Regions from separate parts of the Agathobacter sp. genome, predicted to be linked through region 2. Evidence: a T-box and tRNA genes for the amino acid it is inferred to sense, from the RefSeq annotation. Region 2 holds a T-box; the other holds one or more tRNA genes.
What was found. The T-box of region 2 lies ahead of metG (methionine--tRNA ligase). A T-box ahead of a tRNA ligase gene usually reads a tRNA of that ligase, here a tRNA-Met.
Positions count from the first base shown of each region.

Region 1 (16,664 bases), on a different contig from region 2:
AGGCAGTATGGAAAAGGACAGCGCCCTGACAAGCGCACTACAGCGTGGCTCGCTTAAAATATAAAGGCTTATGTAGTTGGCATTGGAATACATAATAATTGTGAGTAAAAGTGCGATGACGGCTGACATAATTATTGCGCATAGGAGTATAGTCTGCCTGTTTTGAGGCTTTTCTGCAACAAGCTTTGATGTGGCGGTCTGAAAGCCGTTACAGCAGAGTGACATGCATACGGACATGAGTGGAATCACAAGCTGATAGAGTCCAAGACCTGTTGAGCCCATGACGTTATTTAGAAATATGCGAAAGAAAAATCCCATAAACCGACTGGTTGTACTGGCAAGTGTCAGAAAAATAGTTCCGGTCACAAGTGGATTGGATAAATATTTTTTTACAATCAAAAAATCACCTGTCATATGTTGTCTTAGAAGTATATGTGCTTCTTTGCATATATATGACAGGTGATTATTTTATTGTGTGTTAAACAGCTATTCTGCGCTACGTTATCTTATATTTGTGAGATTAACTCATAAAGTGGCGGATAGCTTTGGCTACGCCGTCGTTTTCGTTTGTGTCGGTGACGTAATCAGCCTGTGCCTTAAGCTCATCGGTTGCATTTCCCATGGCCACGCCGATGTGTGCGGCTTTTACAATAGCCATGTCGTTTTCGGTGTCACCGACAGCCATTGTTTCATCAGCTGCGATACCCAGGATTTGTGCCAGCTTATGAAGCGCCACACCCTTGTCTACGCCTGCTTTTGTAAATTCCAGATTGCCGTAGCCGCCGCTTACAAGCGTGATTTCAGGGATTTTTTTCAGATGCTCAAATACCTCGTCGCGGCAGTAGAAGTTATCATTTTTATCCTTTGGGAAATTGATGGTCATTTTCTGCATATGATAATTGTTTTCGCGCATCATTTCAGTGATATCGTTCACACGCTTTCTGGTTGTCATGATGTATTCCTTTATAGAAGGAGGCATTTTGAGCTCCTTTGCATCCTCGAGACACTTGTACGGAGAATAGCCACAGCCGTTTATGAAGGCGTCCATATGAACGCGCTTTGTCATCAGGTAATCAATTATTGAAAATGCTGTCTCATCAGAAAGGCAGTTTTCGTAAAGACATTTTTTGGTGTCAATCTCGTAGATTGCACTTCCGTTTGCAGTGATAGCGTAGCGGATGCCGGTGCCCTTAATTGCATAAAACGGCAGTCCGCCGAATGGACGGCCTGTGGAGATGACCACATTTATTCCTGCGGCAGTTGCCTCTTTTATAGCTTTTATATTTTCCTCTGATATCTGACTTTGGTTGTTGAAAAGTGTTCCGTCGAGATCTAAAGCGATAAGTTTCATAAGAAATCCTTTCTTTTGTTTGAAAAATATAGTGTTTTAGTATATTATGGTGAATAGACTATTGATTTTTGTGTTTTAAAATCGGTTACAATGATAATATAAATTTTCACAAATTTCAAGGATGAAGAGCACATAGCTTTTGCTTTGAAATATTTTACACTGTGGAGTGAATAACAGCTGAAACGGAAAAGGAAACGAAATGACAAGAGAAGAATTCAGAAAATATATCAGAGAAAACATAGTTATCCTGGATGGCGCAACCGGTACAAACCTGATGGCGGCGGGCATGCCTGTAGGTGTGTGTCCGGAGGAATGGGTGATGGAGCATCCGCAGGTGATTCTTGATCTGCAGAGGGCCTATGTCGACAGCGGAACAAATATCGTTTATGCACCTACCTTTACAGGAAACAGGATTAAGCTTTTAGAATATGGCTTGCAGGAGAAGATCAATGAGATAAATACCACTCTTGTTGGTCTGTCAAAGCAGGCTGTCGGTGACAGGGCACTGGTAGCAGCAGATATGACGATGACAGGCAGACAGCTTTTCCCTCTCGGAGACCTGATGTTTGAGGAGCTTTTGGAGGTGTACAAGGAGCAGGCGAGGATTCTTGATGCGGCAGGCGCAGATGTTTTCGTGGTTGAGACAATGATGAGCCTTCAGGAGTGCAGAGCGGCAGTGCTTGCGATAAAAGAGGTCAGCGACCTTCCTATTATGGTGACACTCACCTACAACGAGGATGGCAGAACGCTTTTTGGCACACCACCTGAGACTGCTGTTGTTGTGCTACAGTCACTTGGGGTGGATGCTATCGGTGTGAACTGCTCGACGGGACCGGCTGAGATGATAGCGCTTGTTGAGAAAATGGCAGAGTACTCTACAGTGCCTCTTATTGCCAAGCCAAATGCAGGGCTTCCTGAGCTTGAGGACGGTAAAACGGTATACAAGATGACTCCGGATATGTTTGCGGATGCGATGACAGGGCTCGTGAAGGCCGGTGCATCCATTGTCGGAGGCTGCTGTGGTACCACACCGGAGCATATACGTGCTCTTACCGATGCTGTAAAGACAATGCCTGTCCATAAGCCTCTTGAGCATCATAGAAGGGTGCTTGCGTCCGAACGAAAGAATGTAGAGATTGACTTGGATGGCAACTTTACCGTGGTCGGAGAGAGAATCAACCCTACAGGCAAGAAAAAGCTGCAGGCACAGCTTCGTGAGGGAAAGCTTGACCTGGTGCGCCAGATGGCTATGGAGCAGGAGACAAATGGTGCGAGAATACTTGACATCAATATGGGCATGAACGGTATCGATGAGAAGGAGATGATGAAATCGGTTATATATGAGGTTTCATCTACCGTGGACTGTCCGCTTTGTATTGATTCAAGCTATGTGGAGGTAATAGAGGAGGCTCTTAAGATTTATCCGGGACGAGCTCTCATCAATTCTATTTCCCTTGAGACAGAAAAGATGGAAAAGCTTCTGCCTCTTGCGGCAAAATACGGAGCGATGTTTATACTTTTACCGCTTTCGGACGCAGGCTTGCCGAAGGATGTGGAGGAGAAAAAGCAGATTATAAATACAATTTATGACAAGGCGCTTTCACTTGGGATGGCACATGAGGATATAGTGGTGGATGGACTTGTTGCGACAATAGGTGCAAATCCAAAGGCCGCAATCGAGTGCTATGAGACCATTGCGTACTGCAAGGATGAGAAAAAGCTTCCTACAATATGTGGACTTTCAAATATATCCTTCGGACTGCCTGAGCGTATGTACGTGAACACAGCGTTTCTTACCATGGCTATATGCAAGGGACTCACCATGGCTATTGCCAATCCATCACAGGAGCTTTTGATGAATGCGGCATTTGCATCTGATATGCTGCTTGACAGACCTGACAGCGATATCGCTTACATTGAGCGCATGAGCAGGCTTGCGGAGGAAAAGGCACAGTACGAGACTGTTGTTGTGAAAAAAACGGACAGCGATGTGTCAGCTTCAAACGGAACAAGCGCTTCAGGCAGTAAGGATGCAGTATTTCAGGCTGTCTTAAAGGGAAACAAGGGCAGCATAATTGATGAAGTAAAGAAAATGCTTTCTGATGGTGCAAAGCCTGACGAGATTATTAATAACAGCCTGATTCCGGCTATTAATGAGGTTGGAGAGCTTTTTAACCAGAAGAAGTATTTCCTGCCACAGCTTATCGGCAGCGCAAATACCATGAAGCTTGCCATAGAGCATCTGGAGCCGTTACTTGAAAAGAAGGACTCTGGGGATGATATGCCGACTCTTGTCATTGCAACGGTAGAGGGCGATATTCACGATATAGGAAAGAACCTTGTCGTGCTTATGCTTAAAAACTATGGCTACAACGTGATTGATATGGGAAAGGATGTGCCTTGTGAGGATATCGTGAACAAGGCAATTGAGACGAATGCGGCAGTTATCGGACTGTCAGCTCTTATGACCACCACCATGATGCGCATGAAGGATGTAGTGGAGATCTGCAAGGAAAAGGGCTGTAATAGCAAGGTGGTAATCGGCGGAGCCTGCATTACACAAAGCTTTGCAGATGAGATAGGAGCCGACGGATATTCAAAGGATGCAGCAGAGTGCGTGAAGCTTGTGGAGAGACTTCTGAATAGTTAAATTTTTTTTAAATAAAATAAAAAAAGTTGTTGACAATAAGGTGCCGACTGTATATAATAATCAAGTCGGTTGACGACATGGGATCTTAGCTCAGCTGGGAGAGCATCTGCCTTACAAGCAGAGGGTCACAGGTTCGAGCCCTGTAGGTCCCATCCTTTTAAAGGATATCAATCAATATGGCGAGGTGGCTCAACTGGCTAGAGCGTCCGGTTCATACCCGGGAGGTTGAGAGTTCGAGTCTCTCCCTCGCTACTTTACTTCGACAGAAGTGACACGGGATCTTAGCTCAGCTGGGAGAGCATCTGCCTTACAAGCAGAGGGTCACAGGTTCGAGCCCTGTAGGTCCCATCCTTTTAAAGGTATCAATCAAATATGGCGAGGTGGCTCAACTGGCTAGAGCGTCCGGTTCATACCCGGGAGGTTGAGAGTTCGAGTCTCTCCCTCGCTACTTATTTAAGACTTGCAGTTGTTGCAGGTCTTTTTATTTTTTATGATGATTACAAGTACATGATATGCAGATAATATGATATAATTATAAATATTTTTGCTGTTCAGAACCACTGTTCTTGTTCTGAATAGTTATGAAAGAAACAGAAAGGGATAAGCATGATAAGACCTAAAATAGGACTTGACTGGGATGATGTGACAGCCCCATTCAACAGCATAGCCATAGATATGGCGAACAAAAAATATAATATCACCCCACCTCTTTCGCTGGAGGATATAGATTCCTGGGAGAATACCGGCAGAGCCTCTGTCATAAAGGAGTTTTACCGTGATAATGCACTTTATGAGAGGCAGAAGCCTACAGAAGAGACAAAGCGGATGATAAGAAAGCTCATGGATATCGGAGAGGTCTATTTTATCACTGCGGTGGCACCGGGCTTCATGGGAGTGAGGGCGAGCCAGATAATGGAGGCATTTCCTGATTTCCCGACAGAAAATATCATACTTGGCAATGCAAAAAATCTCGTGCAGTTTGATATTATCTTAGATGATGCCATACACAATGTGCTTGAGACACCGGCCACATATCCCGTGCTCATGCGAAAGCCGTGGAATTCAAAAATGACAGGACTTTTATCGGTGAATAATATCACAGAGTTTGTATATCTCGTGGAGCAGATAATAAATGCGTCATTATATAGAAATAAAAATATAAAGGATCCGTCGGTTGTGGCGCTTGTCGGGCCATCAGGCTCGGGAAAGACAGCACTCTCAGACAGCCTGTGCGCCATGGAACAGTTTGAGAATCCAAAAACCTACTGTACCAAGCCCGGAGATAAGCACAGATATCTGACGGAGGATGAATTTAACGCACAGGATTTTTTTGAAAAGACAAGATACGCAGGAATACAGTATGGCACCAAAATGGAGGATATAGAGGCAGTGCTTGCAAAAGGACACTTTGTCGTGATGCCGCTTGACATGTGCGGCGCCATTGCAATGAAGCGCCATTTCCCGACTGTTATAGTGTATGTGGCACGCGACAAGGAGCTCTTAATCAGGGATATCATAGAACAGGATTACCCGGTTGAGGAAAAGACACTGCGTATTCTGTCGATAGATGCCGAAAAACGCAATCGCCAGATATGTGACTATGCGGTAAATAACATGGATGTTGGTGCAGCTACGAGAGAGCTTGCAGAGATTTTGAAGAATGCACAGCTATAAAATGTATTTATAGCAAGCTCTTAGTTATAAGTATTAACACTTTTCCTAGAAAGATGGTATGATATGATTAGTTCAAGGGAACACATCCCTGAATGAAAATCAAAAATAATAACATTAACATATCATTAATAGGAGGATATTAATATGAGCAAGAAGCATTACGCAGACAGAAATTTAAAATTTGAGACATTACAGTTACATGTAGGACAGGAAACACCTGATCCGGTTACAGATGCAAGAGCAGTTCCAATCTACCTTACTTCATCATATGTGTTCCATAACAGTGAGCATGCGGCAGACAGATTCGGACTCAGAGATGCAGGAAATATCTACGGCAGACTGACAAACCCGACAGAGGATGTATTTGAGAGAAGAATTGCAGCACTCGAGGGCGGCGTTGCAGCACTTGCTGTTGGTTCAGGAGCAGCGGCACTCACATATGCTTTCCAGGCAGTTGCACACGCAGGTGACCATATCGTAGCGGCAAAGAATATCTACGGCGGTACATACAACCTCCTGGCACACACACTTCCTGATTACGGAATCGAGGCTACATTCGTGGATCCATTCGATTATGACGGAATCAAGGCTGCCATCAAAGAAAACACAAAAGCTATCGAAATTGAGACACTCGGAAATCCAAACTCAGAGGTAGTGGATATCGAGAAAATCGCAAATATCGCACATGAGGCAGGAATCCCACTCATCGTAGACAATACCTTTGCTACACCATACCTTGTCCGTCCGATTGAGTACGGTGCTGATATCGTGGTTCACTCAGCTACAAAGTTTATCGGTGGACACGGAACAACAATCGGTGGAGTCATCATCGACAGCGGTAAATTTGACTGGACACAGAATGATAAATGGCCTTGGCTTGTAGAGCCAAACGTATCATACCATGGAGTAAGCTTCGCAAAGGATTGCGCACCGGCAGCGTTTGCGACATATATCAGGGCAATTTTACTTCGTGATACAGGAGCAACAATTTCACCTGTTCATTCATTTATCTTCCTTCAGGGACTTGAGACACTTTCACTTCGTGTGGAGCGTCACGTGGAGAATGCACTCAAGGTGGTTCAGTACTTAAAGGACCAGCCACTTGTAGAGAAGGTGAACCATCCTTCTATCACAGAGGATAAAGAGCAGCAGGAGCTTTACAAGAAGTACTTCCCTAACGGAGGAGGCTCTATCTTTACATTCGAGATTAAGGGCGGAGCAAAGGAAGCACAGAAATTCATCGACAACCTTGAGCTTTTCTCACTGCTTGCAAATGTAGCTGATGTTAAGTCACTTGCTATACATCCGGCTTCAACCACACATTCAGAGTGCAACGAAGCAGAGCTTCTAGACCAGGGTATCAAGCCAAACACAATCCGTCTTTCAATCGGAACAGAGAATGTGGACGATATAATCGAGGATCTTGATGAGGCATTCAAGGCACTTGCCGAGTAATATATTTTGCATGATAAATACTCCTTAAACCAATAAATTGTGATCATTATAAAAAGGGACCGTGAAATTTTAATACGGTCCCTTTTACTGTGCTATGAAAAAGCGTGGATTGGATTTTTTCGCGAACATCTTGACAACCTTTTAACAATTATTGATATTCGCGGAAAATAAGTATATTATAGTCAGTGGTGTGAAACCAGATACAGTTTTAAATAATAAATAAAATATACATAAAGGAGACACTATCATGTTTGGATTTGGTCAGTTAATCGAAATATTAAAGAAAGACCCAAAGAAAATCGTATTCACAGAGGGAGAGGATCCACGTATCCTCGAGGCAGCTTCACGTTTACTTGCAAGCAACTTCTTACATCCTATCCTTGTAGGAGATCCTGAGAAGATTGCTGCAAGCGCTGAGAAGAGCGGTTTTAATATCCGTGGAGCAGAGATTATAGATCCTAAGAACTTTGACCGTATGGATGAGATGGTTGAATTATTCTGCGAGCTTCGTAAGAGCAAGGGTGTTACACCTGAGCAGGCTAAGGGAATCCTTTCATCAGCTAACTACTTTGGAACAATGCTTGTAAAGATGGGCATTGCAGACTCTCTTCTCGGAGGAGCTACATACTCAACAGCAGATACAGTTCGTCCGGCATTACAGCTTATCAAGACAAAGCCTGGCAACACAATCGTATCTTCATGCTTTATCCTTGTTCGTCCATCTGCAACAGGTGAGAATGAGGTGCTTGCAATGAGTGATTGTGCTATCAACATTCACCCAACTGAGGATGAGCTTGTTGAGATCGCCGGAGAATCAGCAGAGTGTGCTAAGATCTTCGGTATCGATCCAAAGGTTGCATTCCTCAGCTACTCAACACTTGGCTCAGGAAAGGGCGAGGACGTTGACAAGATGAGAAACGCAGCTCACAAGGCAAAAGAGAAATATCCAAATCTTCCAATCGAGGGAGAAATCCAGTTTGACGCAGCTGTTGCACCACGTGTAGCCCGCACAAAGTGCCCACAGTCTGAGGTTGCAGGTCATGCAAATACATTTATCTTCCCTGACATCAACGCAGGAAATATCGGATACAAGATTGCACAGAGACTTGGTAATTTCGAAGCATACGGTCCAATCCTTCTTGGACTCAATGCTCCGATCAATGACCTTTCTCGTGGATGTAATGCAGGAGAGGTTTACTCAATGGCTATCATCACTGCAGCACTTGCATAAGACATTTAATGGACTATATCCATTTTAATAAAGACCGCTCCGGTTTGTCCGGGGCGGTCTTTTATTGAAAAAAGTTACTGAAAATAATATCTTGGCGCAACAGAAGAAATAAGGTATACTATACTTAAAAACCAAAATACAGAGCAATGACAGTTGACAATAACATGAGGTATTGTATCTGATAGAAAGAGAGACGATATATGAGAGTAGGAATGGGCTATGATGTGCACAAGCTTGTTGAAGGCAGAGATTTGATTTTAGGAGGAGTGAAGGTTCCGCATACACTTGGGCTGTTAGGCCACTCGGACGCCGATGTACTGTTGCATGCGATAATGGATGCACTCTTAGGCGCAGCAGCACTTGGCGATATCGGAAAGCATTTTCCGGATACAGACCCGGCATATGAGGGGATTTCAAGTCTCAAGCTTTTGGAGCATGTGAGAGACCTCATTGCAAAAAAGGGCTATGTGATAGAAAATATAGATGCGACGGTAATCGCACAAAAGCCTAAGCTTCGTTTGTATATTGAGCAGATGGAGCAGAATGTGGCTGATACACTGGGGATTGCAAAGGAACAGGTAAATATAAAGGCGACAACTGAGGAGTGGCTTGGCTTTACCGGCCGTGAGGAGGGAATTGCATCACAGGCAATCTGCTCACTTACAGGTCTTTATGAGGCAAGCGTGCAGGTCGGAGGCGGATGCAGCGGCTGCAGTGGCTGTCAGGCCGATTAATTTGAATATATAGGAAAAACATGCTAAAATAAAAAGATAGTTATAAATCATCCAAAAGGAGATATAAATAATGGAGAACAATTTCAAGTTTTACAATACACTCACAAGACAGATTGATACTGTTGTACCGCGCGTTGACGGCAAAATCGGCATGTATACATGTGGACCTACAGTTTATCATTTTGCACATATCGGAAATATCCGCTCATACATCATGGAGGATGTGCTCGAGAAGGCACTTCGCTATGTGGGCTATGATGTAAAGCGTGTCATGAATATCACGGACGTGGGACACCTCTCAAGCGACGGAGATACAGGAGAGGACAAGATGCTAAAGGGCGCAAAGCGTGAGCACAAGAGCGTCATGGAGGTAGCAAAGGAGTACACGGATGCTTTTTTCAAGGATTTTACGGCTGTTCACAACAGAATGCCTGATGTTGTAGAGCCTGCAACCAACTGTATTCCGGAGTTTATCAATATGGTGGAGGTGCTTATCGAGAAGGGCTATGCCTATTTTGCAGGAGGCAATGTATATTTCGATACATCAAAGCTCGATGATTATTTTGTGTTCTCATCAGCGGTAGAGAAGGAGCAGCTTCAGGTTGGAGTGCGCGATGACGTCGAGGAGGACGTAAACAAGAAAAATAAAAATGATTTCGTGCTCTGGTTTACACAGTCGAAGTTTGAGGATCAGGCGCTTAAATGGGACAGCCCATGGGGTGTCGGATATCCGGGCTGGCATATAGAGTGCTCATGCATCAGCATGAAGCATCTTGGAGAGTACGTGGATATCCATTGTGGCGGGGTGGACAATATTTTCCCACATCACACCAATGAGATTGCACAGTCTGAGAGCTATCTGGGACACGACTGGTGCAAATACTGGTTCCATGTCAATCACTTAAATGACAGAGCCGGCAAGATGAGCAAGTCGAAGGGAGCAATACTTACAGTTTCGGTGCTTCAGGAGAAGGGCTACAATCCGCTTGCCTACAGATTCTTCTGCTTGCAGTCGCACTACAGAAAGCCTCTTGAGTTTTCATTTGATGCGCTCAACAATGCGGTTGCGGCCTACAATAAGATTGCAAAGCGTGTGGCAGAGCTTAAGGCTGAGGGTGATATTGATGAGACAGCATTTGCTGATTTTAAGAAGAAATTCACTGATGCAGTTTCAAACGATCTGAATACATCAATGGCAATAACCATAGTCTATGATGTGCTTAAGGCTGATATATCAGACAGTACAAAGCTTGCGCTTATTGATGACTTTGAGCAGGTGCTTGATCTGGGACTTAGGGAGTCGGGAAAGGCCTTGCTTGAAGCTTCATCATCTGTTGACAGTGAGCTTGAGGCATTTATCAATGATAAAATTGCAGAGCGTGCAGCCGCTAAAAAGGCAAAGGACTTTGCGACAGCCGATGCCATAAGAGATGAGCTTCTGGCAAAGGGCGTTGCCATAAAGGATACCCGTGAGGGAGTAAAATGGGAGCTTGTATAGTATGAAGATAGACTCATATATTAAGGAACAGTTTGGAATAAAGGATGTTGATATAAGGACATACTCGCCGCTTACACTTGCATATATCGGTGATGGCATATTTGATATTGTCATCCGCTCTGTTGTGGTGGGAAAGGGCAATACAAAGGCCAATCTGCTTCATAAGCACACAAGCAATATAGTAAAGGCACATACTCAGGCTCTTATGATAGAGGCACTTTTACCGCATCTGACAGAGGAGGAGAGTGATGTGTATCACAGGGGGCGAAATGCCAAGTCCCCTTCCATGGCCAAAAATGCTACTATGGCGGATTACAGAAAGGCCACAGGGCTTGAGGCAGTCATGGGCTATCTTTATCTGAAGGATGATTTCGAGAGGGTTGTTTCGCTTACCAAGCTTGGAGTGGAGCTTTTAGGAATTGAAATATAGCAAAATAAGAGGAAAATATGGATAATAACAATAAAGAAAAATTTCATGAGAATTATATAGAGGGCAGAAATGCCGTGCTTGAGGCTTTCCGTTCGGGAAAGACAATAGATAAGCTTTTTGTGCTTGACGGCTGTCAGGACGGACCGATAAAGTCGATTACAAGAGAGGCCAGAAAGCATGATGCAATCATAAACTATGTTGCAAAGGAAAGACTTGATCAGATGTCTGAGACAGGCAAGCATCAGGGTGTCATTGCGGTTTCGGCAGCATATGAGTATGCTGAGGTCTCTGACATACTGGAAAATGCCGAAAGAAAAGGTGAGCCGCCTTTTGTCATCATACTTGACGGTATAGAGGATCCGCACAATCTCGGTGCAATAATCCGTACCGCAAACCAGGCAGGTGCACACGGTATTATCATACCGAAAAGGCGTGCAGTGGGACTTACACCTACTGTTGCAAAGACATCTGCCGGTGCGATAAACTATACACCTGTTGCCAAGGTTACCAATATCTCAAATACCATAAAGGAGCTTAAGGAAAAGGGCATGTGGTTTGTATGTGCCGATATGGGAGGCACCACCATGTATGACTTAAACTTAACAGGTCCTATAGGTCTTGTAATAGGCAATGAGGGTGACGGAGTCAGCAAGCTTGTAAAGGAAAACTGTGATATGATTGCATCTATTCCTATGGTTGGCGATATCGATTCTCTGAACGCATCGGTTGCGACAGGAGTGCTTGCATATGAGATAGTCAGACAGAGACTTAAGAGTGGAAAGTAGATTACATGCCGCAGGATGAGTGGCGTGTATTATGAAGTGTATATTTATAGAATAGGAAGCATATAAGTGGAAGATTACAGCGCATATACGGATGAAGAGCTTATTACGAGGCTTCATAATGACAAAAATGCCAATGGTGACGACAACGAAATCATGGACTATATATTGGAAAAGTATAAACCGCTTGTGCGCAAAAAGACGAATGCACTTTACCTGATAGGCGGTGAGAATGACGACCTCATTCAGGAGGGCATGATTGGCCTGTTTAAAGCAGTCAGAGACTATAAGAGCGACAGGGAGTCTTCCTTTTGCAGCTTTGCACAGCTGTGCATCACCAGGCAGCTATGCTCGGCGCTTGAGGCCTCAAACCGAAAGAAGCATATGCCGCTTAATACCTATATATCCTTTTCACAGAGTGACAGCGATGGCACAGAGCTTGAGGAAATGCTGCATGATGATATTGCAAGTCCGGAGCAGCTTCTCATAGAGCAGGAAAAATTTAAGGAATTTAAGGAACAATTGTGGAATAAACTGAGTAATATGGAGAAAAAAGTGCTACAATTGTATCTGGAAGGAAATAATTATACAACGATAGCGCATATGCTTGGCAAATCAGACAAATCAATTGACAATGCACTATCCCGTATCAGACAAAAGCTAAAAAGAAAGTAGGTGAAGCTTGTTATGGAGTTTTCAAGAATAGGTGAACACACTATAAAATGTGTTATTTCAGAAGAAGAGATATATGATCTGGGATATACAATGGATGAAATCATGAGCAATGGCGAGCGCACCCAGGAGTTTATGAACCAGATATTTGACATGGCTTCAGAAGAGTTTGGAACTGATTTTAATTCGGGAATCAAGACTGTGAGAGCGGATTTTCTGGCGGATCACACACTTTCTCTGACGTTTTCTGAGCATCCTGCTACCGAGGGTATGATGGAGCATCTGAAGGATATTGTTAATGGACTGCTTAATTCACTGCCGGCTGAGGCTGTAGCGGCTGAGAAGGATAAGAAAGGCAGGGAAACTGCTAAAAAGCAGGATATGGTGTCTGTTGTAATGTTTATCTTTGAGAAATTTGATGTAGCTGTCAGATTTGCAAAGATGATTAAAGGCTTGCCAATGCCGTCCTCACAGCTTTTTAAGTTTGAGGGAGAGTACTTTATGAGCATGGATTTATCGGGCTATGATGAGCATGAGCTTGAGAAGATGTCTGTCATAGCAGATGAGTATGCAGATGATATCATTGCAGGGGCTGACAAAAGAGCTTTTCTTATGGAGCATGCAAGGGTTATTCTTGATGAAAAGGCTATTGAGAGCCTGGCACAGCTGTAAAATAACTGAATAGTCACATTGAAATAAAAGCAAGAAAAAGTCCGCCGGATAAACCGCGCGGACTTTTTGAATACCTATGTATAAATGAATTATCCAAGTACTTTTCTGATTGACTCGATAACACGGTCAGCCTGAAATGGCTTAACGATGAAATCCTTGGCACCTGACTGGATAGCGTCAATAACCATAGACTGCTGTCCCATAGCAGAGCACATAACGCATGTAGCATTTGGGTCAGCTGCTTTAATTTCCTTTAAAGCCTGGATGCCGTCCTTGTTTGGCATAGTGATGTCGAGTGTTACAAGATCAGGCTTGAGCTCATTGTACTTTGCAACTGCCTCATTTCCGTCAGCAGCTTCACCTGCAATCTCAAATCCACCCTTTGTAAGGATATCCTTCAGCATCATTCTCATAAATGCTGCATCATCAACTATTAAAATTCTAGCCATGTTGTTAAACCTCCTGTTTGATAATCTGTTTTACTATACTTATCGGATACAACTGTAAGAGATCGCTGTCTATTAAATCTCCGACAGTCAGCCTGAATGTCACCTTGACAATATCTGTTCCGTTACACAACTCATCCGGTATATCAAAGGTCTTCTGATAACTTGAATTGATAAGCGGAAAGCCTATGTCGGTTGGCTCGTTTAAGAGCGAAGACATTGATGTAGCTATTGTACCACACATCTGGTTCATAGCCTCCGATATGGCGGAAAGTGTAATTTCATCAAGTGTCATATCAGAAACATTACTTCCGTCGCCTCCCATCATGAGATTGGCAATAACCAATGCATCATTTAATTTTATAATAAGTAGGTTGGTTCCGTCAAGTCCTTTTGTGTAAGGAACCTTAATTAAAATTCGATCATCGTGATCGAGAGCATCCTCTTTTTTCAAAACCTCTACAATCGGAGTAGTAATATTTGTCGGTCTCTGTAGAATCATGCTCAGTGTTGTGGCCGCATTGCCTATGCAGATATTGGCTACTTCGCCTATAATATCGGCATTTTCCCGAGATATACTTTGCATTATTTTATCCTCCATATAGCTGTGGTACCTATTTCCTAACATATATTATATCAGAGTTTTCAAAAATATCAAAGGAAATGTTTAATTTTTTTAAATTTATGTTAAAATAGTTTCAAAAGGAGATTACAATATGGGTGAAATAGAATATTCAGAAGCATTAAAACTGGGAAAAAAAGAATATAGAGCAAGAATAGCTAAGGGACAGTTTCCTTATCTGCCTGTGCTTGATGAAATCTTATCAGAGGCAGATATTCAGACAGAGCAGAATATGGGGCTGGTCCAGGTGCCTTTGGATTTTGTTGTGGGAACAAGCACTATGGGCAGGACATACTCATTTGCGGCAAACTTTATGCCGATATTGGACGAGGGTACCGAATTTGCCGTGAAGTGGTCTAATCTGTCAGATGCACAGAAGAATGAGGGTATCAGAGATCCTATCAAGGCATTTGAGTATATGAACAGGTATTATGTGCTTGAGGGCAATAAGAGGGTCAGTGTGCTCAAGTACTTCAATGCCGTTTCGATTCCTGCAATTGTGACCAGAAAGATACCAAAGCTCTCAGATGACTATGATGTGAGGCTTTATTATGAGTATATGAGGTTCAATGAAATCACAGGGCTTTGCTCTGTTGAGTTTACGAAGCTTGGTAATGCCGATAAGCTGCTTACTCTTGTTGGAAAAGAGGGTAGATGGGATGATGAGACCAAAGAAAAATTTGCCAAGGTGATGTTTGATTTTTCAAAGGTCTATAATTTTCGCGGCGGTGACAGGTTAGATATCAAGCTGGGGGATGCAATTACGGTGTTTATGGAGGTCTTTGGCATGGATGCCATGCTTGAGATGTCTGAGAATGATTACAACAAAAACATCATCAATACATGGAAGGAGTTTGCAGCAGAAGGGGAAAAGCACAAGATAAATCTGGTGCTGGATCCGAAAAAGGTACAGACAAAAAAGAGCCTGTTAAACTATCTTATTCCTCAGACTCAAAAGAAGCTCAAAGTAGTATTTTTGTATCCGAGAGAGCCAAAGACATCAGCATGGCTGTATTCGCATGAGCTTGGGCGCATGTATCTTGATGAAACCTTTTCGGACAAGCTGGAGACAGAATATGTGGCAGGTGTAGATGAGAACAATGTGGAGCAGGTGCTTGAGGATATTATAAAGGCAGGTGCCGATATAGTTTTCTGTGTGGGACCGCAGATGATGCCAAACAGCCTAAAGGTGGCAGTTGCGCATCCGGAGGTTTACATACTCAACTGTTCGCTGAATGCGCCTCATCCTTATATCAGAACATACTATGGACGTATGTATGAGGCAAAGTTTCTCGCAGGAATGATAGCGGGAGCTGTCACAGACAATGAAAGGATTGCATATATTGCAGACTACCCGATATATGGCATGATTGCCAATATCAACGCGTTTGCTTTGGGAGTTGCAAGCGTGAATCCAAGGGCAAAGGTATATCTGGCATGGTCAAAGACCAAGGACTATGACAGGGATAAATTCCTCGCAGAAAATGACCTCCATTATGTGTCAGATCAGGATATTATCACTCCGAATGACGCGTCCAGATATTTTGGTCTGTACAAGCTTAAGGATGGCCAGGCATTAAATCTCGCCATGCCTATATGGAATTGGGGAGTGTTTTATGAGAAGCTTTTGCAGAGCGTACTGGCCGGCTCCTACAAAGCAGAAGGACAGGAGCAGGTTAAGGCACTTAACTACTGGTGGGGCATGTCTGCCGGTGTTATTGACCTGATTTGTTCAAAGCATGTACCTTATGGAGTGAAGAGGCTTGCGGATCATTTAAAGAGCGATATCACAAAGGGTGAGGTTGTGCCGTTCTTTGGAAATATATATAACCAGAAGGGCGAGCTTAAAAACAAAGGTGAACACGAGATGAAACCGTCTGATATTATGAAAATGGACTGGCTTGTAGATAATGTTGTGGGTAATATCCCGCCTATGAGTGAGTTTGTGGATAATGCAAAGACGGTGGTTGAACTAAAGGGTGTAGAGGAAAATAAACTGTAATGAAGATACTATTCTTAGCTGATGAAGAGTCGAAAATGTACTGGGAATACTTTAAGAAAGAGGATTTTAAAGGGATTGATATTATTGTATCATGTGGAGACTTAAACCCGAGCTATCTGTCCTTTCTTACAACGATGGTTGGAGTACCGCTTTTGTATGTGCATGGCAATCACGATGACAAATACAAGACAAAGCCACCGGAAGGCTGTATATGCATTGAGGATAAGATTTATGAATATGAGGGTGTGCGGTTTCTTGGCCTGGGAGGTTCAAACCGCTATAAGCCCGGAGATAATCAGTATACGCAGAAGCAGATGACAAAGCGCGTTAAGAAGCTGTGGTGGAAGCTTAAGCGTAAAAACGGTTTTGATGTGCTTGTCACCCACTCGCCTGCAAAGGGACTGCATGATGGAGAGGATACATGCCATACAGGCTTTGATGTGTT
Region 1 is NZ_CDRTEH010000012.1:20,789-37,452, reverse strand. Features, by position in the region: gene ACW6PM_RS09970 (oligosaccharide flippase family protein) at 1-399, opposite strand, end outside; gene ACW6PM_RS09965 (Cof-type HAD-IIB family hydrolase) at 521-1,351, opposite strand; gene ACW6PM_RS09960 (homocysteine S-methyltransferase family protein) at 1,551-4,001, shown strand; tRNA gene ACW6PM_RS09955 (tRNA-Val) at 4,081-4,153, shown strand; tRNA gene ACW6PM_RS09950 (tRNA-Met) at 4,180-4,253, shown strand; tRNA gene ACW6PM_RS09945 (tRNA-Val) at 4,277-4,349, shown strand; tRNA gene ACW6PM_RS09940 (tRNA-Met) at 4,376-4,449, shown strand; gene ACW6PM_RS09935 (5' nucleotidase, NT5C type) at 4,608-5,675, shown strand; gene ACW6PM_RS09930 (O-acetylhomoserine aminocarboxypropyltransferase/cysteine synthase family protein) at 5,820-7,130, shown strand; gene pta (phosphate acetyltransferase) at 7,378-8,361, shown strand; gene ispF (2-C-methyl-D-erythritol 2,4-cyclodiphosphate synthase) at 8,562-9,095, shown strand; gene cysS (cysteine--tRNA ligase) at 9,166-10,593, shown strand; gene ACW6PM_RS09910 (Mini-ribonuclease 3) at 10,595-11,023, shown strand; gene rlmB (23S rRNA (guanosine(2251)-2'-O)-methyltransferase RlmB) at 11,041-11,808, shown strand; gene ACW6PM_RS09900 (sigma-70 family RNA polymerase sigma factor) at 11,875-12,480, shown strand; gene ACW6PM_RS09895 (adaptor protein MecA) at 12,493-13,149, shown strand; gene ACW6PM_RS09890 (response regulator) at 13,239-13,598, opposite strand; gene ACW6PM_RS09885 (chemotaxis protein CheC) at 13,603-14,181, opposite strand; gene ACW6PM_RS09880 (BMP family ABC transporter substrate-binding protein) at 14,312-16,219, shown strand; gene ACW6PM_RS09875 (metallophosphoesterase family protein) at 16,219-16,664, shown strand, end outside.
Region 1: it encodes a tRNA-Met, which carries the amino acid that the T-box ahead of metG (methionine--tRNA ligase) is inferred to sense. The anticodon was not compared.

Region 2 (16,664 bases):
AACATCCATACCTGCCTTTATCATCCTGGTGAGGACATCCTCATGTTCACTGGCCGGTCCAATAGTACAGATAATTTTTGTTTTACGCATTGATATTCCTCCTGATGCTGATCACCCTATCAGCTTTTCTTTATAAAATATAATCTCACCCGAAGTCATTATATGACAATTTTCTTCAACAATAAAGTAAAAATATATATTTTTCAATTATTTTACAGCTTCAGGCGGCATGCTGTCGGTGTGACGGCCAGTCCACCCTTTCCGGTTTCCTTGAGCTCCCTGCTCATGAGCTCTCCAATTTCCCTCATCGCATCAAATACCTCATCCGCGGATATGAAGCTCTTTATGCCTGCAAGAGCCATATCTGCCGCACAGAGCGCATTCATGGCTCCGGATGCATTTCTCTTGACACAGGGCACCTCGACAAGCCCTGCAACCGGGTCACATGCAAGGCCAAGCATATTTTTAAGTGCAAGCGCCGCGGCATCTGAAATATATTCATCACCGCCGCGCAGATATGCCAAAGCTCCGGCCGCCATAGCACTCGATGTGCCTATCTCCGCCTGACAGCCTCCGGCTGCACCTGAAATACTGGCTCTTTGCGCTATGACATTGCCTATGCCTGCTGCAACTAAGAGTGCTTCTGTCATGCGCTTTTCAGTTCTTTTTCCACCATTATCAGATATAAAATCATCTGTTTTTTCGTAAAAGTTCTCATAGTTAATGAGCACTGCCGGAACCACGCCGCATGAGCCTGCCGTAGGAGAAGCTACTATCCTCTTCATGCAGGCATTGCTCTCCGCCATCTTGATCGCCGTTGCCATGACATGTGAACCAAACTCACCGCACAGTGCCCCATTTTTCCGGTCAAGGCTAAAATCATCGGCATATTTTTGCATTTTGGCTCCATTGCCGCCGGAGAGGCCACTGTGCGACTTAAGCTTCTCGTCATAGTCACTGTCAGCCGCCTTCATCACTCTGTACATCGACGTCATTTTATCAAAGATACTCTGCTCATCAGTCAGCGAATCCCTCGCCTCCTCGTGCAGTATTGCCTCGTAAAAATGGCAATTGTGCTCACTCATATATTTTTCTATATCTGCCATTGAAGAAAATGCCATTGCGTGTCCTCCTTAATCGCCACAGTCACAATACGTAACCTTTATGATGCCATGAGCCTGTTCAAGCCCCGTAAGTGCAGCCTTCGGAATCTTCTGGTCACACTCTATGACCGTAACCGCCATCCCTCCGGGGCACTCCCTGTAAAGCTGCATGGTTGCAATATTCACCTTCTGCTCACGAAGGATTTCCGTCATCATCGCAATATGCCCCGGTTCATCCACGTTGTGAACCACGAGTGTAGGATAATCTCCTGAAAAGTTGGCATCAAGACCGTCTATTTTTCTGATTTTAATCCTGCCTCCGCCTATCGACTCTGCAACAATCTCCAGCTCTCTGCCACTTTCTCCTGTCATATTTAAAACTGCCGTGTTGGGGTTTGCCCCGGTGAGCTTCGCCTCGTAAAATTCAAACTGCATTCCCTTTTTGGCGGCAATCTCAAAGCTTTTTGGGATTCTGCCATCATCCGGCTTCATACCCAAAAGCCCTGCAACCAGCGCCCTGTCAGTGCCATGCCCCTTTCCTGTCGCCAGAAACGAGCCGTACAGCCCGATTTTCACGCTCCTTACAGGCTCATCCATCAGCTTGCAGCATATATATCCAATCCTTACAGCTCCCGCAGTGTGAGAGCTTGACGGACCGACCATCACCGGTCCTATTATGTCAAATATACTCATAGAAGCTCCTTTCCTTTTTGAATAGCTACACTATTATTTAAAAATTCATATGCTCCACATATATTTCATCGAAATGCGGATACGATGCCAGCTCGATATATCTCATTTTCCCGCTGATATCAAGCGCACTTTCCCAGGCTTCCTGCGATAATGCTGCCGAAACAGCTCCGTTTCCTGCCGCATTTCCCACTTCTTTAGCTCTGTCCAAAAGCTCCGGTGGAAACAGTCCGATTGCTGCCGCACTTGCCTTGTCAATATAGTTTCCAAAGCCTCCTGCAAATGTAAGTATATCCAAATCACAGGGCTTACAGCCATATTCCTTAAAAAGAATATCAATTCCTGCCGCTATCGCGCCCTTCGCAAGCTGCAGCTTCCTGATATCCTCCTGCGTAATGTAGACTCCCGGTGCAATATGAACAGCAAGAGAGGACTCTGTGCTCTGTGCGGCATCCTCCGCTTCCACCTCAAACACATACGACCTAAACAGTATAGGAAGCTCCTGTCCGCTTAAAATCGTGCCGTTTTCATCTATGATTCCGGCTTTCAGAAGAATGGCAAGCGCATCGATGAGCCCTGAACCGCACAGTCCAACAGGTCTGTCATTTCCGATAACCGAATACCTAATTCTACGTCCTTCCAGCCATACCTTATCCACTGCTCCCCTTGACGCCGGCATGCCCATCTCAATCTGCGCACCCTCAAAAGCAGGTCCTGCCGCTGTGGCACAGCACACATATCTGTCGCCTTTTCCAAGCGCCATCTCGCCGTTTGTTCCGATATCCAGATAAAGTGTCAGCTTTCTGCAGTTGACTGTTTCCATCATGCCTGCTGTTATATCTCCGCCTACAAAGCCTGATACCGCAGGAAATATAATCATGGTTTGACAATTCTCAAGTCCTATATCCAAAGGATTAAATGCTCTGCCAAAATATTCATCCGGCATAAACGGTGCCCTGCCAAGCTTTTCCGGTGAAATTCCCATAAGCAGATGACACATAACCGTATTTCCGGCAACTGAAAACAGGCAGACCTCAGTTCTGCCACATTCCATGAGCATATCTGATATGAAGCCGTTCAGCAGGGACACTATCTGTGTCTGCATCATCTGCAGGCCGCCATTCGCTTTATCGTTATCATCCGCCCTCGCTGCCGCATCAATTCTGGAAAGCACATCTGCTCCAAAGCTGCGCTGTGGATTGGCACCGCTTCTGGTTGAGATAATCTGTCCGGTCTCTTTATCAATCAGATAGCAGACTACTGTTGTGGTTCCGATATCACAGGCCGCCAGAGTGCCGGCATTTGATTCGACTTTTTCGGGTTCATTTGCAGTTTCTTCCTTTAAGACAGCATTCCTTTTCACATGCTCATTAAATTTTTCAGATATGCTTCCTTCATTTGTCAGAACAACCATGCTGTCTTCTTTGGTTCCGGTGCTTTCTTTTCTCCCAACAATAATTTCCATGCCGTCACAAATCTTTGTTTGACATGCCAACACTTCCTTATAGTATGGTTTTGTCACCGTCACCTTGCACTTGCCGCAGGTGCCTTTTCCTCCGCACGGAGCTTCTATTTCCGTGACACCGTGACTGCGGCAGTATTCAAGAATGGTGGTGTTGCCGGCTGTTTTGCTATCTGTGTTAAGATTTATGGTAATTCGCTGCTGCATATATTTTACCTCATTTGACATTTTACTATTATGGCTTTTTCTTTGATTGTATGATAGCACATTTATATATACTTTTATACAATTACATTAACATAAAAACCCGGACAAACGCCCGGGTCTTCATTGATCCATATATACTATGCCGTATTAAACTATGTCGTCTAAGCTATGCCATCTAATTCATGTTATCTAATCCATGCCACCTGAATTATTCTATCTAGTAAGTGCTGCAACAAGCTCCTCCATCTGCTTTTCAGATGCATCATTGAGAGTAGATTTAATTGTAACAACCGGCTCAACACACTCAATATTCTTGAAGCCCTCAACAATAGCCTTCATCTGACGTGCTGCTGTAGGAGCCCATGAACCGTTTTCCACGAAAGCAATCTTACGATTCTGATAAGTCTTTGCCTTGAGATGATGTAAGAAATCCTCCATTGGTGGGAAAATGCCTCCATCATAGGTGCATGCACAGAGCACAAGTCTGTCGTATCTGAATGCATCCTCAACAGCCTCTGCCATATCATCCCTGCAAAGGTCTGTAAATGCAACCTTTACGCCTGTAGCCTTGAGCTTTTCTGCTAAAAGCTCTGCTGCCTTCTTTGTATTGCCGTGAATAGAAGCACATGCCACAAGGATTCCCTCATCCTCTGGCTGATAGCTGCTCCATGTATTGTATTTGTCAATGTAGAAGCCAAGGTTCTCTGTGAGAATCGGTCCGTGAAGAGGACAAATTTTTTCAATGTCAAGCCCTGCTGCCTTTTTGAGAACTGCCTGCACCTGAGCACCATACTTTCCAACAATATTAAAGTAATAGCGTCTTGCCTCACATGTCCAGTCCTCATCAGTGTCGAGTGCACCAAACTTGCCAAAGCCATCTGCCGAGAAAAGTACCTTGTCTGTTGACTCGTACTCCATCATAACCTCCGGCCAGTGAACCATAGGAGCCATAACGAATGTAAGCTCATGCTTTCCAAGAGAAAGCTTATCTCCCTCTGCGACAACAACCTTTCTGTCAGTTAAATCTATATCGAAAAACTGTCCCATCATGTTAAAGGTCTTTGCATTACCGACAATCTGCATATCAGGATATGCCTCTGCTGCCTTCTGGATATTAGAAGCATGATCCGGCTCCAAATGGGAAACAACGAGATAATCCGGCTTTCTGTCACCGAGCGCCTCTCTCAAATTGGCAAACCATTTATCCGTAACTCTTGCATCTGCTGTATCCATGATTGCAATTTTGTCATCCATAATCACATATGAGTTGTATGAAACACCGTTTGGAACAACATACTGGCTCTCAAATAAATCAATGTCCTTGTCGTCCACACCGATGTAAATAATGCTGTCTGTAATCTTCTTGTCCATGATAGGTACCTCCTGCTAATAATCTCTACATAAATTAGTAATTATTACTATTTTTGATTAGATTATATGACAAAAGTATCATTCGGTCAACCGGATAAATTGTATTTTTTTGTATTTTTTGTGTAAAAATCAATCCAAGCTATCTATGTTGCATACCTTGTTACATGCCTTACACATATTTAGCACCTTTTCCTTTTTATCCTTAATGTCAGTTCCTGTCTCAATATAACCTATCACCTGCAATAATTGCCCATAAAGCAGTATCGATATACTCACCATTTTTATAATATTTTTGTCTGGCAATGCCTTCTAACACCATGCCGCATTTCTTTAATACCGCAGAGGAAGCATCATTTCCATAGAATACTTCTGCCTGAACTCTGTTAAATCCAACTCTATCAAAGGCATAATCTAAGACAGCCTCCAATACTTCTGTCATAATGCCTTTATTCCAAAATCCGGGAGACAGCATATAGCATGTATCACACATATGACATGTTTCTTCCACATTTCCCAAATTAATTGTTCCTATCAATTCTCCCGTTTCTTTCCACTCAACTACCCAATGAAAATATGAACCCGACTCATAATTAGATATCCAATGTTTTACCTTGTCCCTATATATTTCTATATCATCAACAGGATTAAATGGATAGTATCTGCAAACTTCATCATACTTAGCCCAATTTTCATACATCATAGTATAATCGGATAGTTTGATTCTTCGTAAAATGCATCGTTTTGTTTCAAAATTCTGTGTACCTATATAATTCATCAATTATTCCTTTTTATATTCAAAATAAATTTCTGCAAATATCTATTAAGCATCTGCATGGCAAAATATGCAGATACAATATACATCTACTTTCCCTGTCATATAAAAATCATGCCCCAACACACATCTGCTGGGGCAATTTCTGTTATACTTTTAATCTATTATACTACACCAATTCGGGAATTTTATAACCTGCTTTTTTCATTGCGTCTGCGAAGTCATCTAATGACATACTCACTCTCCTTGCGCCCACCTCTGGGTCTAATATACCATCTTGAACAAGCGAATATACTTCAAGACATCTTCCTTGCTTCATACCCTCCTGAATGCCAAGCTTTTTATGATCATCCCATGCCTTACACATATTTACCACCTCTTCCTTTTCATCATACTTAATGTCAGTTCCTACAAATAAATTGATAGCCGCAATTGTCTCAACGTCAACCCTTGTAAAGGTTTCGTCTTTTGTAATTAAATCATTCAGCTTCCCCTCATCTGAAGCATTTTTTAGCACTTCAAACAGTGGTCTCAGTCCTGTTTTGAACTTGGAAAAATCCGTAATCTCCAGTGGATTCAACAGATTAATCCTGTAATCGTTGATAAATGGTCGAAATCTCTCGTCCATATGAGGCATCATCTCAACAAGACTTCTTGGACCATCCCAGTTTTTTGTTCCAAGATATAATGTAATTGTAATCACCGGTGTCAGCCTATCCTCAAGTGTAAACCCTGATAAAAACTCATCTGATGATTTATAATCTTTGTTTTTCTGATGATGCTTCTTCGCCTCGTTGACCTGTTCTCCATAATTCATGGCATCATAAATCATAGTCTTAACCGGCATCGAATAATGAACATCTGTCTGTGCCTCTATCCCCATCAGTACGATGTATACTGATTCTGTATATTTTACAGACACCCCCTTTAGCAAATCTCTCCATTTCTGCTTAACAATCTGCTTCTTATCAATACCGAAAACAGATAACACCTCTGTGGTGTCACATTCCTTTAAATTCTCCGGTTTGATAACCTTCTCTCCGTCAAACAATACATAATTACAGATTTCACTAAACCTCGTATTGTCCGACAAATACTCCTTTGCCTTCGAATCCTTTGTACCCAAATTAACCTCCTCTTCTTGTGTGAGCAGGAAATTTGAAGTCGAATAAAAATACTGTATACTTATGCTTTCCACGTATATGATGTGTACAATAATCACTTATATAAAAGCCGGCAAAATCCCCGCACCCCGCTTTTCTTGCAATGTTTTCACATCTGACATTTCAATTTTCCTGCTATTAACTGGTAACATAAAGCATTGAAAATTTCCATGTCTTTGTCGAAAAATGCGAAGTGGTCTGCCCTCTTCAAAGTGATACGCACCGGAAAAATATGCTGTGGTGTCGTATTTACAGAAATATAATGCTTTGAGTTGATTGTAGCACAGAGAAGTAAGCTTGTCATTATATTTTTATATTTCAGCTACCTGCTATTCCAAAAACAACTCAAACCCATAACAGCTTTTCTCAAATCCATACCTCTCATAAAATGCATGTGCAGCTTTTCTAGGCATACCCGAATCCAATATGATTGCCTTGCAGCCACGCGCTCCTACATTAGTCACTATAATGGTCTGACTGACTCAACGTATTCGTTTAGCTTCGCTCTTATCTCTTCAAACTGCTTTCCTGTAACCTCATTATCCGACTCAAATGCCATCATTTTGTCAAGATATCCTCGCTCCTTTGCTATCTGAAGGCTGATAGGATAAACCAGCTCAAATGTCAGTGCAATGTGCCCTGCCACATGGTCTACCACGGTCTTTTTACAGGAACGAAGTACCGCATGTCTCTCATCAAAGGCTGCCATAACCTCAGGACTTACCTGCGAATTTCTCAGTTCCTCCGTCGTCACATTATATATATCCTCTGCCGGAGTATCTACATTTACCCTGAAAATATCTACCTTATCAGCATCCCTTAGTATATTGCAAAACATAACCGTATAATCATCGAGCCTCTCATCTATCCTGAAAGCGCTGTGATTTCTTATTGCATTTTCAACAATTGTGCCGTATTTATCATCATGAAATCCATCCACATATGTGTCGATAAGTCCTTCCTTAAACAACAGGTCTGCTCCAAAATTTGCATGATCAACAGACTGTGCATCGTTAAATGTGTTATAACGCTTAATCTGTTCAAATCTTCCGACATCATGCAGCATCCCTGTGAGCCATGCCACATCTGTCTCATATTCATCAAGCTTTAAATCACTTGCTATCAGCTCGCAAAGCTCCGCTACCCTATAGGTATGGTCTATTTTGAGCTTAATCTTTGGGTCTGTGGCGTTGTACCCTGATGTGTATTCTGCGAATGTGTTTTTTACTCGTTCTCTATCTATTATCATGTTTGTTATCCTTCCCGCCTCTCATCGCTACAGCTCCCGGCGATGATATTGCACTTCCCAATACAAGCTTCACCAGCCAGATAAAAAATACTATCACAAGTACAGGAATAAGACACGTTGTAACTATAAGCACTGCCAGTCCATCAATGAACTTGTTGACCATGTTCTTTACACTATTTGCCGTAACTGACAATGTATTTTTCACACTGTTTACTGCATCCTTCGCCTTATCTATAAAGCTGCTTTCAGTATCCTTACTCTTCTTGCTATCCTTATCATCATCCTTTGATGCTTCTGATTCATCTGCTAAATCATTTGCTTCATCAATCGTCGCATTAATTGACTCCTGGTATGTACTGTAAATCATTTTTGAAACATGCACACTTACCGGAATAACCGCATATATTGCCAGTCCAAAAATGAATATTTTGACACCTATTTTCCAAAAGAACTCCTTTTTACTTCCAAAATATACTGCCAATGCCAGCATTGATACCGGAATAAGCCATTTGAAGGTAAGCGCGCCCAAAATAGTCAGCAGATATTTTTCAAGATATATTGCTGATACAACAATCAAAAAATATCCTGCCAGATCCATTAATTTATTTGCAACAGGAGTTCCGTCGTCTCCCGGTGCTAATGTAATAAGTGTTGAAACTGCTGTAGCACTTGCGCTCAGCTCCAGCGCAGTTGTTTTCTTTTCATCGAGATACTTTATAGTTTCTTTGTTTATTTTTGACTCAGGCGATGAATAGCTTTTTGCAAGTCCAAAAAATGAAATACCAGCAATAATTATACACACTATAATTGCAACTACTCTGAATAGCAGGCTTCTTTCAAACGATGAATCAATTTTATTTTCCATAATGACTTATACCCTCATATTCTATAAAAATGTTCTTTTCACCTTTTCCCGGCTATTCTTTATTCTTCACGGTAGATGAAGCTCCCTCGCCGGCAAAATATTCCTTCACCAGCTTTACAACTACACCCGAAAGCAAAAATACCGCAATAAGGTTTGGTATGACCATAAGACCATTAAAGGTCTCCGCTATGCTCCACATCAATCCAAGGTTCATTGTCGCACCGACTATCGCAACAAGCGAATATACTACCATGAACGGCTTATTTGCCTTGGTTCCGAATAAGAACTCTATGCATCTGGTTCCATAAAGTCCCCAGCCTATGATGGTAGAAAATGCAAAACAGCACATGGCAACCGCTGTAAAGATTGATACCCAGCCGCCGTAGGTGGATGTAAATCCGCTGATGGTAAGCTCTGCGCCTGCTGCTTCTCCATAGCCCACAGAAACTCCGCTGCAGAGTATGACAAGTGCTGTGAGTGTACATATCACGATAGTATCCACAAACACCTCAAATATACCAAAGAAGCCCTGCTTTACAGGCTTTTTTGTGTCTGCACAAGCATGCGCGATAGAGCCTGTTCCAAGACCTGCTTCGTTGGAAAAAATTCCCCTGGAAACTCCCTTTTTCATGCTCATAAAGAAGCTTCCGACCGCTCCGCCTGTCACTGCTGACGGATTGAAAGCGCCCTCTATTATGGCTCCAAATACACCCGGTATAGCTTTAAAGTTGACGATTACTACTCCAAGTGCCAGCAGAATATACATGACTGCCATAAACGGCACAAGCTTTTCAGTAACCTGGCCTATGCGCTTGATTCCCCCAAGCAGAATAAGCGCTATAAGTGTGGCAAGCACTATTCCTATTATGAGATTGAGCGTTGATGCCGACTCGCTTGAAATTACATCGTAATTATATAAAGCTGAATCAATCGCTGTGGTTATGGTGTTTACCTGTGTAGCGTTTCCGGTACCGAACACGGTGAGCACTCCAAACGCTGAGAACAGATAGGCAAGCCAGTGCCAGTGCTTTTTAAGACCGTTTTTAATATAGTACATAGGACCGCCTACCAGGTCGCCGTTTGCATTTCTCTCATGAAAATGTACAGCGAGTGTGACCTCCGAGAACTTGGTGCACATGCCAAGAAGTGCTGAAATCCACATCCAGAATACCGCTCCCGGCCCACCTATCGCGATGGCTCCCGCTACTCCTGCCACATTTCCTGTGCCGACAGTCGCCGCAAGTGCCGTACACACTGCCTGAAACGGTGTGAGCGCTCCGTCGGATGCTTCACGTTTTTTGAGCATCCTGCCAAGTGTAACCTTCATCGCATACGGAAACTTTATAATCTGAATAAATCCCGTTCTGAAGCTCAAAAGCAGCCCGACGCCTATGATACATATCATCGCAGGCACGCCCCAGATAAAATTGTTGACTACGTCATTGACTTTTTCTATTACTGATAACATCTTTTTCTCCTAGTTAAATTTAGTGTAACGTATAGAGTATAACACGGTTTGTACAATTTTTAATATATTAAATTTCATTTTCCGGTAATTTTTCTTTATAAAAACACCCGGATACGGCAATTTAGCTATATCCGGGTGTTTATTTTTGTATAATATGTACAGGATAATCCTCTACAATCCCTGTGTCATCTTGTAATCTATAAGTGTCATGAGTGATTCTGACTCGATGGCGAGCTGCTCACACTCCTCGATCCACTTGTCATAGGCTTCACTCGCCTCATCCTCAGGCTCCTTTGCTTCGAGTGCCTCCATCATGGCGTTGACCTCGGCAAATTCTGCCTTGATATCCTCTAAGAGAGAGTCTTTTGTTGATTTCATGGTTTCCTCCCAATTCTTTGTTACAGCTCATTTCCGTGAATCCGGTAACCGGCATATTCATATAATTTAGAGTGCTGTTTATCCTCTGTTTATTATATGTTCGCGTCAAAGTGCGGCTCAAGCATCTCAAGCTCCGCCACATCTATGCAGTTTGGAATCGCGCCGTCTATTACATCCTGCTTGCACTCTGCGTAGTCAAACCACTTTACAGAGTCGATTTCCTCCTTCTGCACGGTGATATCCGCTTCGTCCACGTCAAGCCACAGCAGAAACACCTTGCTTATCTGATTGTCCAGGAATCTTTCTCCGTGAAACACCTCGTCTGCATGGTGTCTGTGCAGTCCACAGTCGATAAGCTGTGCCGGATCTATTGTAAGGCCCAGCTCCTCCTTAAGCTCCCTGAGCGCAGACGGTATATAGTCCACACCGGCCGGTATGTGTCCCGCGCTTGATATGTCGTAGCAGCCCGGAAAGGAGTCTTTTTCCATGCACCTTTTCTGTAAAAGTATCTGTATGGAGTTTCCACAGCGTCTGACTATCCAGACATGCGCAGTCCTATGAAGTATATTGTTTCTGTGCGCCTGCTTGCGCTCTACGGTCTGTCCTGTTGGATTTCCCTGCTCGTCCACTATATCAAAATATTCCATATGAGACTCCTTTCTTGTCGCTTACGTCCTATTCGATAGGTGCTCCTGCCGGCATTGGTTTCTCCGGTGTCAGGAGTGCGAGATTGCCCTCTGCATCCTCTGCACAGAGCAGCATTCCCTCTGATAAAACACCTGCGAGCTTAGCAGGCTTTAAGTTTACGAGAACCATTACCTTCTTGCCTACCATCTCCTCAGGAGAATAGTACTTTCTGATTCCTGATACTATCTGCTTTGTCTGGTTTCCAATCTTTACCTGTGAGCAGAGAAGCTTCTTTGACTTCGCAACTGCCTCACATTTTACGATTTCGCCAACCTGGAACTGGAGCTTTTCAAAGTCATCAAATGTGATTTCTTCCTTTGCTTCAATATCCATAGGCTCAAGATCTGTGGCATTTTCACCTGCGCCACATCCACACGCTGCCTTGCCCTCAACTGCTGCAAGCTTAGCCTGCTCCGCCTCAAACTCTGCTTTCTGTGCTGCCTGGATTTTCTCTACCTCAGGCATCACATCCTCTGCCTTTAATCTGCCAAAGAGGATTTCAGGCTTGTCTGTAACCTTTGTGCCGCTCTCATAGAGACCGAATTGGTCAAGGTCATCGAAATCGCGGAGTGTTGTGTTAAGCTGTGCTACAATCTTTTCTGCTGTCTCAGGCAGGAATGAATGAAGCAGGCTTGCTCCGATTGCGATAGACTCTGTGAGGTTGTAAAGCACCTCAGCAAGACGATCCTGCTGTGCCTCGTCCTTTGCAAGCACCCAAGGAGTTGTCTCGTCGATGTATTTGTTGCAGCGGCGGAAAAGTGCGAATACCTCTGTGATGGCATCTGCCACACGAAGTCCCTCCATCTTCTTTGCCACTTTTTCTCTTGTTCCTGTGACTACAGCCTTAAGATCTGCGTCAATGGCAGTCTGGTCTGCATCGCCTGTTGCACCTGTGCTCTTTACGATGCCGTCAAAATATTTATTGCTCATGGAAACTGTTCTGTTTACAAGGTTTCCAAGTATGTTTGCAAGGTCTGAGTTGAATCTCTCGATTACAAGATCCCATGTGATGATTCCGTCGTTCTCGAATGGCATCTCATGGAGCACAAAGTAACGTGTGGCATCTACGCCGAAAAGTCTGACCATATCGTCTGCGTAGATAACGTTTCCTTTTGACTTACTCATCTTATCACCGCCCTGAAGCAGCCATGGGTGTCCGAATACCTGCTTTGGAAGCGGAAGGTCAAGTGCCATAAGGAAAATAGGCCAGTAAATAGTGTGGAAACGCACGATATCTTTTCCGATAAGGTGCAAATCTGCAGGCCAGTTTTTCTTGAAAAGCTCTGATGATCCGTCAGGATCGTAGCCGATTTTGGTGATATAGTTTGTGAGGGCATCAAGCCATACATACACTACATGCTTTGGATCGAAGTCTACCGGGATTCCCCAGCTGAATGATGTTCTCGATACGCAAAGATCCTGAAGTCCCGGAAGCAGGAAGTTGTTCATCATCTCATTTTTCCTTGAAACCGGCTGGATGAAATCAGGGTGTGTATTGATGTAGTCGATGAGTCTGTCTGCATATTTGCTCATCTTGAAGAAGTATGCCTCTTCCTTTGCAGGCTGTACCTCACGTCCGCAGTCCGGGCATTTTCCGTCCACGAGCTGTGACTCTGTCCAGAAGGACTCACATGGTGTACAGTAAAGTCCCTCGTATGAGCCTTTGTAGATGTCTCCCTGATCGTAAAGCTTCTTGAAGATTTTCTTTACACATTTCTCATGGTCATCATCTGTTGTGCGGACAAAATTGTCATATGATGAATTTACCATATCCCAGATTCTCTTTACCTCACCTGAAATCTGATCTACATACTCCTTCGGTGAAATTCCGGCTGCCTCAGCCTTTTCCTGGATCTTCTGTCCGTGCTCATCTGTTCCTGTCTGGAAATATACGTCGTATCCCTCTGCTCTCTTGTATCTGGCGATTGCGTCTGCAAGGATGATCTCATATGTGTTTCCGATATGAGGCTTGCCTGATGTGTACGCAATGGCTGTTGTCATGTAATATTTACCTTTGTTTGCCAATTTAGTTTCCTCCTGGTTTTCTTAAAATGCGTATAAATACATAACTCCACCCTCAAATTCGCCTTTTCAAGGCTTCTCCGCTGCTTCGCAGCTACAATTTTCGGTCTCCGTTATGCCGTCTGATTTCGCATAAAGCACTTATGCAAACAAGTTTGCGCGTTCTTTATGCTCATCATACTTCTTTTATACGCTAAAAAACGCCTCCTCAGGAGAAAACTCCCAAGAAGACGATTATATCGTGGTACCACTTCTCTTCACGCAGCTATCAAAATCATCCGGCGTCTTTTGCCGGCACTGCTACGCCTCTTTCCGCTATAACAGGCGGTTCCTGTCAGTATCTAGCCAATGGTTCGATACTGCTGCTCCAAAGCCATGTTCCTCCTACTTTAGGTCATCCCCTCTCAGCCTGTGTGGGATTTCTCTGTAAATCTGCCATAAAAGTACTCTCTTTTTCGTCGCTTTTATCTCATACATTTCTAGAGTAGCATGTGGCTTTTAAATTGTCAACTGTTGTAAGTCAACAAGAATAAGTTTTTACAAAATTTACTATTTGCTTGTTTTTGCTTCTTTTCACCCTGCTTTCAATAGCTTTCTATTTGGAAACTCAGAGATTTCCAGCATTGGTGCTTTTTTCTGCATATCCTCTTTTGTACAGCCCTCAGTCCTTGTAATAGGATAAGGCAGCTCAAATTCCATGCTCGTTCCCTTTCGGAGTGAAAATGCTATTCCCGGCATATCAGGGTACATTGTGCAAAAAACATTCTCACTTACAAGTGCCATATAATTATCCCCTGTGAGACTATAACGATCCAGCATCAGCCCACCTTCCTCTCCAAGGTCGCAGTCTTTATTATAGATACGAACCTTTAACAGACAATAAAAAGGAGTATTTTTTACTGTTGCTTCATCTGCCTGTCCCATATTATAACGCTCATAAAGTTCTTTTGTATCTACTACCTCATAGCCCAGAACCTGTACAGCATATCCGTCGATGCACTCTTCAACAGTATCCACATAATCATTTCCAAAATCTACAGTTTCTCCCACATCATATATGTATGTCGGTACTTTATCAGCATTTTTATTAACCACAATGACACGGACTGTAAATAAAACGAGAAAGATCAATCCACAAACAAGAAGCACTCTATTTCTCACCCACATATCCTGCCCTCCTTAAGTTTTACGATTTCATCAGATAATTCCTCCAATGTCTGCATATCATGGCATGAAATGATCACAAGTGCTCCCCGCTCTTTCTGTTTTCTCACAACTGATTTAACCATTTCCTTTCCATCATCATCCAGGGCATTTGTCGGCTCGTCTAATACTACGATATCGGGATTTCCAAGAACTGCTGCCGCAATCCCCAGTCTCTGTTTCATCCCAAGTGAATACTTTTTATATTTTTTCTTTCCCGCCAGTCCGAGTCCTACGTCATCAATTAATCCACAGATTTCATCCTCCATGCTCTTTTTATCCACATTACTATCCACTTTTGCAAGAAACTTTAAATTATCCGGTCCTGAATACATATCCAGAAACGCAGGATTTTCCAGTAAAAATCCAATGCTCTCCGGAAAATCTATATCTTTTCCAAGTTCTTTGCCATCAATACACACTTTGCCGCTCGTTGGACGTATCAATCCAATAAGTGCTCTCATAAGCATAGTCTTTCCCGAGCCGTTTATTCCCTGAAAGCCATATACTTTTCCTGATGACATATCCAGATTTATGTCTTCAAGCACTACGCTTTTATTGATTGTTTTACAAAGTTTTTCTACCTCTATATGTGCCATTCTAGTTTTCCTCCTGAATAATGTTATACTTTTTAAACCTTATCACACCCACTATAACTGTTATAAATATTATTAAACACATAACAGGGATTCCAACTTTGCAGTCTATACCATCCTCATTTATCCACGAATGCCTTATCAGCATTGCATAATTTCCAATAACAAACACGCTTTGAAAATATGCTGATAGCAGCAAAACCATGCTCATTACCATAAAACTGTATATCGGCTTAAGCCAAAGTCCCAGTGCCATTTGTATCTGACATATTGCTACAGATAACATAAAAACCATTACTATATCTCCAACCGGCATTATTGCATGCGGCTTAAGTGATGTATCTGCCCCCAGATCAAAAAGAACTATCTGCATATCTGTATTTACCTGCAATCCGGACTTTATGCCGCTTATACTGCAAAAACACAAAATTAATATAAAAATTATTCCGAAGAAAATAATATTGCAGAACAGATTCCATATACATTTTGACAACCACCATTTCACACGGCTTTTTCCCTTTACCAGAATCTTATTTCCAAAACCGCATAAATTGTTCATGGGATAACTCAGAGTCACAAAAAGTATCATTACAAAAAGCAGCATCCATATAACGGGGAATTGAAATACATTTTCCACAGACAATTCATATTTTTCCATGCCTCCGAAATTGTATAAAAGAACATCTCCCATATGCTTTTGTGTACTTATACCATACTGCGCATACGAATTCATTTTCTGCCACAGCATAAACAGTACAGCCGTTTCAAATAAAATCGGAAACAATAATAATTTCAGGTTTTTTATGCAGCCATTTTTTATGTCATAACATAACATTTTCCACATTTTCATATATGCATCCTCACATTACATCTTTTTTATGTATCAAAACCACATTAACTATTATTGTTATAACAGCCATTAACATAGCCATTAAAACTATGATCCAAAGTTTTGCCGGATATCCGGTCTGTACACACTTGGTAAAATAAAATGGTGAAAATTGATAATTTTCTGCACCAGGAGTATTTGAAAATAACATATTATTAAGTACATTTAATACCATGCAGACAGCAAACGGAAAAATACAATTAACCCATTTATATTTAATAAACTGTGCCGACAGCATCGTAATACATGCCAAAGCTCCGCAAAACATAAAATCAACCAGCATATATACCGCTACATAAGCAAATGGCTGCGTATAATATAGGCTTGAAAATAGAGAATTGCCAAAAACACCATACATAGTGTCATATGTAGGAACAGGTGTTATCGCCGGAATAAAAAGCGCAGTCAGCATAAAATTGATGATTAGCGGCACTACCATTGCAAGACCACCGGCAATAAATGTTGCCAGAAATTTGGCTGTCAGATAGCTTTTCTCTCCTGCTCTTACCAGGATTTGACGCATATATCCGCTGTTTTTT
Region 2 is NZ_CDRTEH010000001.1:146,980-163,643, reverse strand. Features, by position in the region: gene pyk (pyruvate kinase) at 1-90, opposite strand, end outside; gene sdaAA (L-serine ammonia-lyase, iron-sulfur-dependent, subunit alpha) at 213-1,121, opposite strand; gene sdaAB (L-serine ammonia-lyase, iron-sulfur-dependent subunit beta) at 1,134-1,796, opposite strand; gene ACW6PM_RS00740 (ASKHA domain-containing protein) at 1,834-3,462, opposite strand; gene ACW6PM_RS00735 (FprA family A-type flavoprotein) at 3,676-4,833, opposite strand; gene ACW6PM_RS00730 (GNAT family N-acetyltransferase) at 5,054-5,608, opposite strand; gene ACW6PM_RS00725 (transposase) at 5,775-6,731, opposite strand; gene ACW6PM_RS00720 (HD domain-containing protein) at 7,232-8,017, opposite strand; gene ACW6PM_RS00715 (hypothetical protein) at 8,004-8,882, opposite strand; gene ACW6PM_RS00710 (alanine/glycine:cation symporter family protein) at 8,935-10,350, opposite strand; gene ACW6PM_RS00705 (hypothetical protein) at 10,522-10,728, opposite strand; gene ACW6PM_RS00700 (NUDIX hydrolase) at 10,821-11,375, opposite strand; gene metG (methionine--tRNA ligase) at 11,404-13,416, opposite strand; T-box leader at 13,661-13,905, opposite strand; gene ACW6PM_RS00690 (DUF5028 domain-containing protein) at 14,011-14,604, opposite strand; gene ACW6PM_RS00685 (ABC transporter ATP-binding protein) at 14,595-15,239, opposite strand; gene ACW6PM_RS00680 (hypothetical protein) at 15,241-15,609, opposite strand; gene ACW6PM_RS00675 (hypothetical protein) at 16,097-16,664, opposite strand, start outside.